2 linked regions of the Alkalinema sp. FACHB-956 genome follow. Each later gene encodes a partner of the first gene's protein in a complex. Links are inferred from orthologs where the notes say so. Each region holds a gene or a part of one and is shown on either strand. Other genes may lie near its edges. The genes, in order: rimM and rpsS.

Region 1 (3,202 bases):
TCTACATGAGTTCTATGAAAAAGTGTCCCCACTGTAACACTATATGATGTAAAGCAATCGTTACATCGATAACGCAGTTCCTTTTTGTAGGCTGTAGCTTTGGTTGAGCCACAGTAAGGGCATGTGTGCTGTCCTCCCCAGCGAATCTGTTCTAACTGACGAATACATTCTTCATGAGTGGTGGGAAGCATGTGGTTAAACCTCTGAATGTTTGAGATGCTTCTTTAAGCTCAAAGCATTCAAAGGCTGAAAAACCCTAAGAAATTTAGTGATAATTCACTAATCTTTGGATTCTCGTTTCAAAAAGAGAATATGTACTATAAGGAAATGCTGGTTTCCAATATCCAAATTCGGAATGGGCTGCATAACGCTTGAAGTTATGGACATAATCTATTGGTGCTAGGTTTCACATTTAGCACCCTTCAACTAGCACTCTTCAACAGCCGTAATGTCCCAAGAACCTTCCAAAAACTTCCTTCCGATCGACCCTAGCCGCGATCGCCTTTACACCGAGCAACCGCTCGATCCCCATCTGCACCGCGAGATGCACTTACCCAATCCCCTCGATCCGATCGGCAACATCGAAACCGAAGGTCGCGCATTACGGACACTGGCTCGGGGTCGGATACCGAAATGGGTTTTATTGACTGGTTGGGCCACGATCGGCCTCGGTAGTGTGATCAGCTTAGGGCTAATCGGTCAAATGATGGTTACTGCAATCCACCACGCGATCGTAACCAATCGATTGAATGGCTTGATTCCCTTACTGTTATCGATCGTGCCAGCATTGGTGATCACCCTTCTGATGCTGATGATTTTGTACCGTGCCACCTTCCGTAGCCGATAAAGTTTCCGGCGATCGATAAGTATCAAAGCTATTCAGAAAAACCAGTTACTCAGAGAATACGGTACACTAGAGTCACTTGACTACCTTGGAGATCAAATGATCACACAAACCATGGTACAACCATCCTCCTGGGTGGATTCTGGGATTCAGATCCAGCAAGTTCGTGGCCTCAACTTCTTCAAATTCACCGATGAACTCCAAGCTCGTTTGGAAGCTCTCGTGGAGAAAGGAAAGAATGATACACTCACTGAGGCAGAATCAGCAGAGTATGCAGGAATCGCTGAAATAGATCGAATATTTACTTTAGTGAATGCACGATTAATCGCAGAATCCGCCACGCTCCACTATGACAATTAATCGTGCAACTCGCCAAGCAACACCAGTTTAGTCCCATCAAATCAAGCCAGGGGGTGGAGTGATTTCGATGCGCTTGGCCTCCAAATCCACCACAGGCACGATCGCTTCCACAAACGGGATCAAAATCGTCTCCTTACGCCCCTCTGCCTGAACCTCTAGCAAATCATTTCCGGCGAACAACACATTACTCACCGTTCCCACCAAATCCTGGGTCGCTTGCAAATAAACCGGGAGCCCAATCAGATCCCCTACATGGAATTCACCTTCTTCCAACTCAGGCCGATCGCTACTTTCTACCAGCAACAAACAGCCCCGCAACGCCTCCGCCGCATTACGATCGCCCACCCCCGCTAACTGGACAATATAGAGCCCTTTGCCCTCTTGGTAATAGCCCTTCAGGAGTTCGATCGGTTCTGGCTGGGTTTGGTTAGGACGCAATAGCCAGCGGGTTCCCGGCTCCTCAAACCGTTCTGGAAAATCGGAACTGGGATAGATCCTCACCTCACCCCGAATCCCTTGGGCTGCAACGATCTTACCAATTTCCATAAACTCAGGTGGAACGGTCATGGGAACTCCCAACTCCAATCTAGATAATGAAACGTAAATTTAATCAACAACCGTTAGTGAATTACCAACTCAATCAGTCTGTAATGACCAAATGCGGTGAGATAGCAATGCGACCTATTCCAGTTAAGCATCACCCCGGAATAGCGTCGTTGCTTCCACATGCATCTTAGAAATTACCGGATCACGCTCGATCGCGGCATAGTAACGCTGGGACAGCAGATCTCCCATGGGATTGGGTTGGAGCATTGCCGTGGCCTTATCCAACAATGCCGCCAACACATCGATTTCCACCGGCTCCTTCGCCGCCATGGCCTCATCGATTTCCACAATGTACTTTGACATCACCCGTAACCAAGCAAAATGCTCATGCTCCAACACCAGCTTAAAAAACTCCATGTTGTTGGCAATGCGTCCGTTTGTTTGCTCGTAAACCGCTTTCTCCGAGTCCAGCAAAGCTTTATGCAGCTTCAGCATTAGATTACGCACTGCCTTCAGTTGTTGGCGCGTCGCATCCAAGGAGGAATCAAAACTCGACATGGTCACTTTGCCCGATTGTAATTTGCTCAAATGAAGTTGGTCTGAATCAATTGGGCTTGACTGCGCCCGAACGCCATGGCCTGAGATCGCCCTGTGCTAGCGATCGACCTTGCCCCGATCGACAATCAACCAAGTTATACAGGCCAAGCTACCAGGATAACTCTTGGGCAAAACTCTTGACCTGTTTAAAGTGAAACGGCCCCGCCACTGAGCCCCAGAGCATCTCATCGGTTTCCGGATCCCGCCCCCGATCGAGGCTCCACATGGTCTGTCCCTGCTCCATCACCTCAAACTCATTATCCAGGTAGGACGTTTTCCCTTTCCGTTCCACGATGCATTGTTTCCCCGGTTCCACGCGCCCCTTAAAGCTGTGCCCCGTCCATTCCACCTGCATCCCACAGCCGCACATGGGTTCCAAGTCGTCTCGGGTCAGCTTTGCTAGTTTTTCTAAGTTGCGAGCGGATCCCCGAAATGCATCCTCATTCTTGACACGGTAGTGGGGAATTTCAATGCGTCCATCCACTTCCACGAAGTGCAACACCCGCAGCCGATAGGGCTGATCCTGGGCAAAGTCGTAGGCTTGCTCGAGATACAGCGCGGCTCCGTCGAAAAGCCCCTTAGGCAAAGGCCGCATACAAACCCGAATATGGGCAAAAAACGGCGGATTTTCGATCGCCTGCTCTTGGTTGCTAAACTCACCCGCCATCCAGGTTACGAGGGTTTTGATATCGGTTGCGTGGGTCATTGTGGTTTTAAACCTTTTACACGAAACAGGAGAAACTGCGTCTTCTGATTGTCGCTGAAATTGTTGTCACTGACCAAGAGAAGGCTGGGCGATCCATCCGGCAAACGCGGCCCCAGGGTCATACCTTCCAAGTTATCCAGGTCGATGCC
Region 2 (3,081 bases), on another replicon or contig:
TCGCCCGATTATCACTGAGAAGGCCACGGTTGCGCTGGAAAACAATCAGTACACCTTCGAAGTTGATCCCAAGGCCAAGAAGCCGGAAATTAAGGCCGCTGTTGAGTTTTTGTTCGACGTTAAAGTGACTGGGATCAGCACCCAGAACCCGCCGTACAAATCTCGTCGCGTTGGTCGCTTTGCAGGTCGGAAGCCGCACTACAAAAAAGCGATCGTGACGCTGGCGGAAGGGGATTCCATCACCCTGTTCCCCGAAGTTTAGTCAGCAGTTGAGAGAGTGAACTATGGGTATTCGGAACTATCGCCCCTACACCGCAGGTACTCGCGATCGTAGCGTGGCGGATTTTAAAGAAGTTACCAAGAGCGAACCCGAAAAGTCGCTGGTTGTTTCCATCCACCGTTCTAAGGGTCGGAACAACCGTGGGGTCATCACCTGCCGTCATCGCGGCGGTGGTCACAAAAAGCTGTACCGCATCATTGACTTCAAGCGGGACAAGCAAGGGATCCCCGCTAAAGTTGTGGCGATCGAATACGATCCCAACCGCAACGCTCGGATTGCGCTGCTGCACTACCAAGATGGTGAGAAGCGCTATATCCTTCATCCCGTTGGCTTAGAAGTTGGTGCGACGGTTGTTTCTGGCGAAGGTTCGCCGATCGAAGTCGGTAATGCAATGCCGTTGTCTGCGATTCCCCTAGGGACGATCGTGCATAACGTCGAGCTCTATCCCGGTCGTGGTGGCCAGATGGTGCGTTCCGCAGGTGCGGGTGCCCAAGTCGCTGCAAAAGATGGCGATTACGTCACCCTGAAGTTGCCTTCCACGGAAGTTCGCATGGTGCGCCGTAATTGCATGGCCACGATTGGTCAAGTCGGCAACACCGAGCACCGCAACCTGACCCTGGGTAAAGCGGGTCGGACTCGCCATCGCGGTCGTCGTCCCGAAGTTCGGGGTAGCGTCATGAACCCCGTAGATCACCCCCACGGTGGTGGTGAAGGTCGGGCTCCCATCGGTCGTTCTGGCCCTGTTACGCCTTGGGGTAAACCGGCTCTGGGTAAGAAGACCCGTAAGAAGAAGAAACTCAGCAGTGCGCTGATTGTTCGTCGTCGCCGTAAGTCGTCCAAGCGTGGACGCGGCGGTCGTGAGTCATAAGTTAAAGGGAGAACTCGGAAATGTCTCGTTCATTGAAGAAAGGCCCCTTTGTTGCCGACCACCTGCTGCGTAAGGTTGAGGCGGCGAAGGCCAAAAATGATAACTCCGTCATCAAAACCTGGTCTCGGGCATCCACCATTTTGCCCAACATGATCGGTCTGACGATCGCCGTACACAACGGCAAAACCCACGTCCCCGTCTACGTGTCGGAACAAATGGTGGGTCACAAACTGGGTGAATTTGCTCCCACCCGTACCTTTAAGGGGCACGGTGCTGATAAGAAGGCGCGTCGCTAAGGAGACCTGAGCTATGGCAGTTGCACTACAACCCAATGAAGCGAAAGCGACCGCGAAATATATCCGCATGTCTCCCCGTAAGGTGCGTCGTGTGTTGGATCAAATTCGAGGCCGCTCCTACCGGGAAGCGTTGATTATCCTGGAATTTATGCCCTACCGCGCCTGTGAACCGATTCTCAAGGTTCTGCGGTCTGCGGCAGCCAATGCGGAACACAATATGGGAATCGATCGGGCGTCCCTGACGGTGGCCCAAGCCTTTGCAGACATGGGGCCTTCCCTCAAGCGGTTCCGTCCTCGTGCCCAAGGTCGTGCTTATCAAATTCGTAAACCGACTTGCCACATCACAATCACCGTGGCACCCGGTGCAGAAGACTAAGTAGACATCGCAAGAGGATAAAACCGTGGGACAAAAGATTCATCCAAATGGCTTACGCCTAGGCATTATTAAAGAGCACCGCTCTCGCTGGTTCGCTGATTCCAATCGCTACCCAGCCTTGCTGCAAGAGGATCACAAAATTCGGGAGTTTTTCACGAAGAATCCTCTTAACCTCGCTAACCTGAATAAGCCCGGTATTTCCGATATTCGGATTGAGCGTAAGGCGGATCAAATTGATCTGGAAATTCGCACCTCCCGTCCTGGGGTCGTGGTAGGTCGTGGCGGTTCTGGGATTGAAGAACTGCGCACCAAACTACAAAAGGTTCTAGGTGGCGATCGGCAGATTCGCATCAACGTTGTGGAAGTGTCCCGCGTCGATGCCGATGCAGCCCTGATTGGGGAATACATCGCAGAACAGCTGGAGCGTCGGGTTTCCTTCCGTCGTGTGGTTCGTCAAGCTATCCAACGCGCTCAACGGGCTGGGGTTGAAGGGATCAAAATCCAAGTCAGTGGCCGTCTGAACGGTGCGGAAATCGCCCGTCCGGAGTGGACTCGGGAAGGTCGTGTGCCCCTGCATACCCTGCGGGCGGATATCGACTACTGCTATTGCACTGCGCAAACCATCTACGGAACCCTTGGCATTAAGATTTGGGTGTTCAACGGTGAGCGTATTCCTGGCCAAGAAATTGTTGAAGCTGCTCCCACAAACCAGCAGCCTCGCCGTCGCCAACAGCGTCGTCGTCAGCAGTTTGAAGATCGTTCTAACGAAGGTTAATTGAGGCTTGGGAACTCTGACCCATTCCGCCAGAGTTCTCTCCTCCCTCCCTCGTCCTTTGTAGGTAAGCAAAGATGTTAAGTCCAAGAAGAACTAAGTTCCGCAAACAGCAACGCGGACGGATGAGCGGTCTGGCGACCCGTGGTAGCAGCCTCAACTTCGGAGAATTTGGTCTGCAAGCTACGGAATGTAGCTGGATTACCTCCCGTCAGATTGAAGCTAGCCGTCGTGCCATGACCCGCTATATCCGCCGGGGTGGTAAGATTTGGATCCGTATTTTCCCAGATAAGCCTGTGACGGCTCGACCCGCAGAAACCCGGATGGGTTCCGGTAAAGGTGCTCCAGAATACTGGGTAGCGGTTGTGAAGCCAGGTCGGATTTTGTTTGAAATTGCGGGTGTTCCCGAAGAAGTGGCACGGGAAGCCATGCGTCTTGCTCAGTACAAACTGCCGATCAAGACCAAGTTTATTACACGTCCCACATCAG

The links.
Region 2: the proteins of rimM (region 1) and rpsS are in contact, whole or in part, in a crystal structure (PDB 3A1P), measured with the Thermus thermophilus proteins. The link is inferred for Alkalinema sp. FACHB-956 from one-to-one orthologs. Residues at the interface, in WP_008632437.1 of Thermus thermophilus: Val4, Glu5, Ile6, Gly7, Arg8, Arg22, Gly23, Glu24, Val26, Leu84, Glu85, Glu86, Gly87, Arg88, Tyr89, Tyr90, Tyr91, Phe92, Leu94, Asp111, Ile112, Leu113, Asp114, Ala115, Gly116, Ala117, Gln118, Asp119, Val120, Ile122; in WP_011173711.1 of Thermus thermophilus: Lys28, Arg29, Leu30, Lys32, Thr48, Gln56, His57, Val58, Pro59, Val60, Tyr61, Thr63, Met66, Glu73, Phe74, Pro76, Thr77, Arg78, Arg81, His83, Gly84, Lys85, Glu86, Ala87, Lys88, Ala89, Thr90, Lys91, Lys92, Lys93.

What each region holds. Positions count from the first base shown.
Region 1 is NZ_JACJRC010000001.1:199,869-203,070, reverse strand. Bases 7-2,888 are described here. They hold rimM (ribosome maturation factor RimM), read right to left. Parts: upstream 1,772-2,888; coding sequence 1,241-1,771; downstream 7-1,240. Other genes in these bases: H6G21_RS00850 (chromophore lyase CpcT/CpeT), read right to left, coding at 2,457-2,888; H6G21_RS00855 (hypothetical protein), read right to left, coding at 1,895-2,308; H6G21_RS00865 (hypothetical protein), read left to right, coding at 944-1,204; H6G21_RS00870 (hypothetical protein), read left to right, coding at 449-847; H6G21_RS00875 (transposase), read right to left, coding at 7-191. Outside these bases: more of H6G21_RS00875, read right to left, coding at 1-6; more of H6G21_RS00850, read right to left, coding at 2,889-3,053; H6G21_RS00845 (esterase-like activity of phytase family protein), read right to left, coding at 3,050-3,202. UniProt on the Escherichia coli protein: One of at least 4 proteins (Era, RbfA, RimM and RsgA/YjeQ) that assist in the late assembly stage of the 30S ribosomal subunit.
Region 2 is NZ_JACJRC010000002.1:7,901-10,981, forward strand. What follows is about bases 46-2,806. They hold rpsS (30S ribosomal protein S19), read left to right. Parts: upstream 46-1,168; coding sequence 1,169-1,444; downstream 1,445-2,806. Other genes in these bases: H6G21_RS03375 (50S ribosomal protein L23), read left to right, coding at 46-262; rplB (50S ribosomal protein L2), read left to right, coding at 285-1,148; rplV (50S ribosomal protein L22), read left to right, coding at 1,458-1,820; rpsC (30S ribosomal protein S3), read left to right, coding at 1,846-2,595; rplP (50S ribosomal protein L16), read left to right, coding at 2,670-2,806. Outside these bases: more of H6G21_RS03375, read left to right, coding at 1-45; more of rplP, read left to right, coding at 2,807-3,081. UniProt on the Escherichia coli protein: In the E.coli 70S ribosome in the initiation state it has been modeled to contact the 23S rRNA of the 50S subunit forming part of bridge B1a; this bridge is broken in the model with bound EF-G.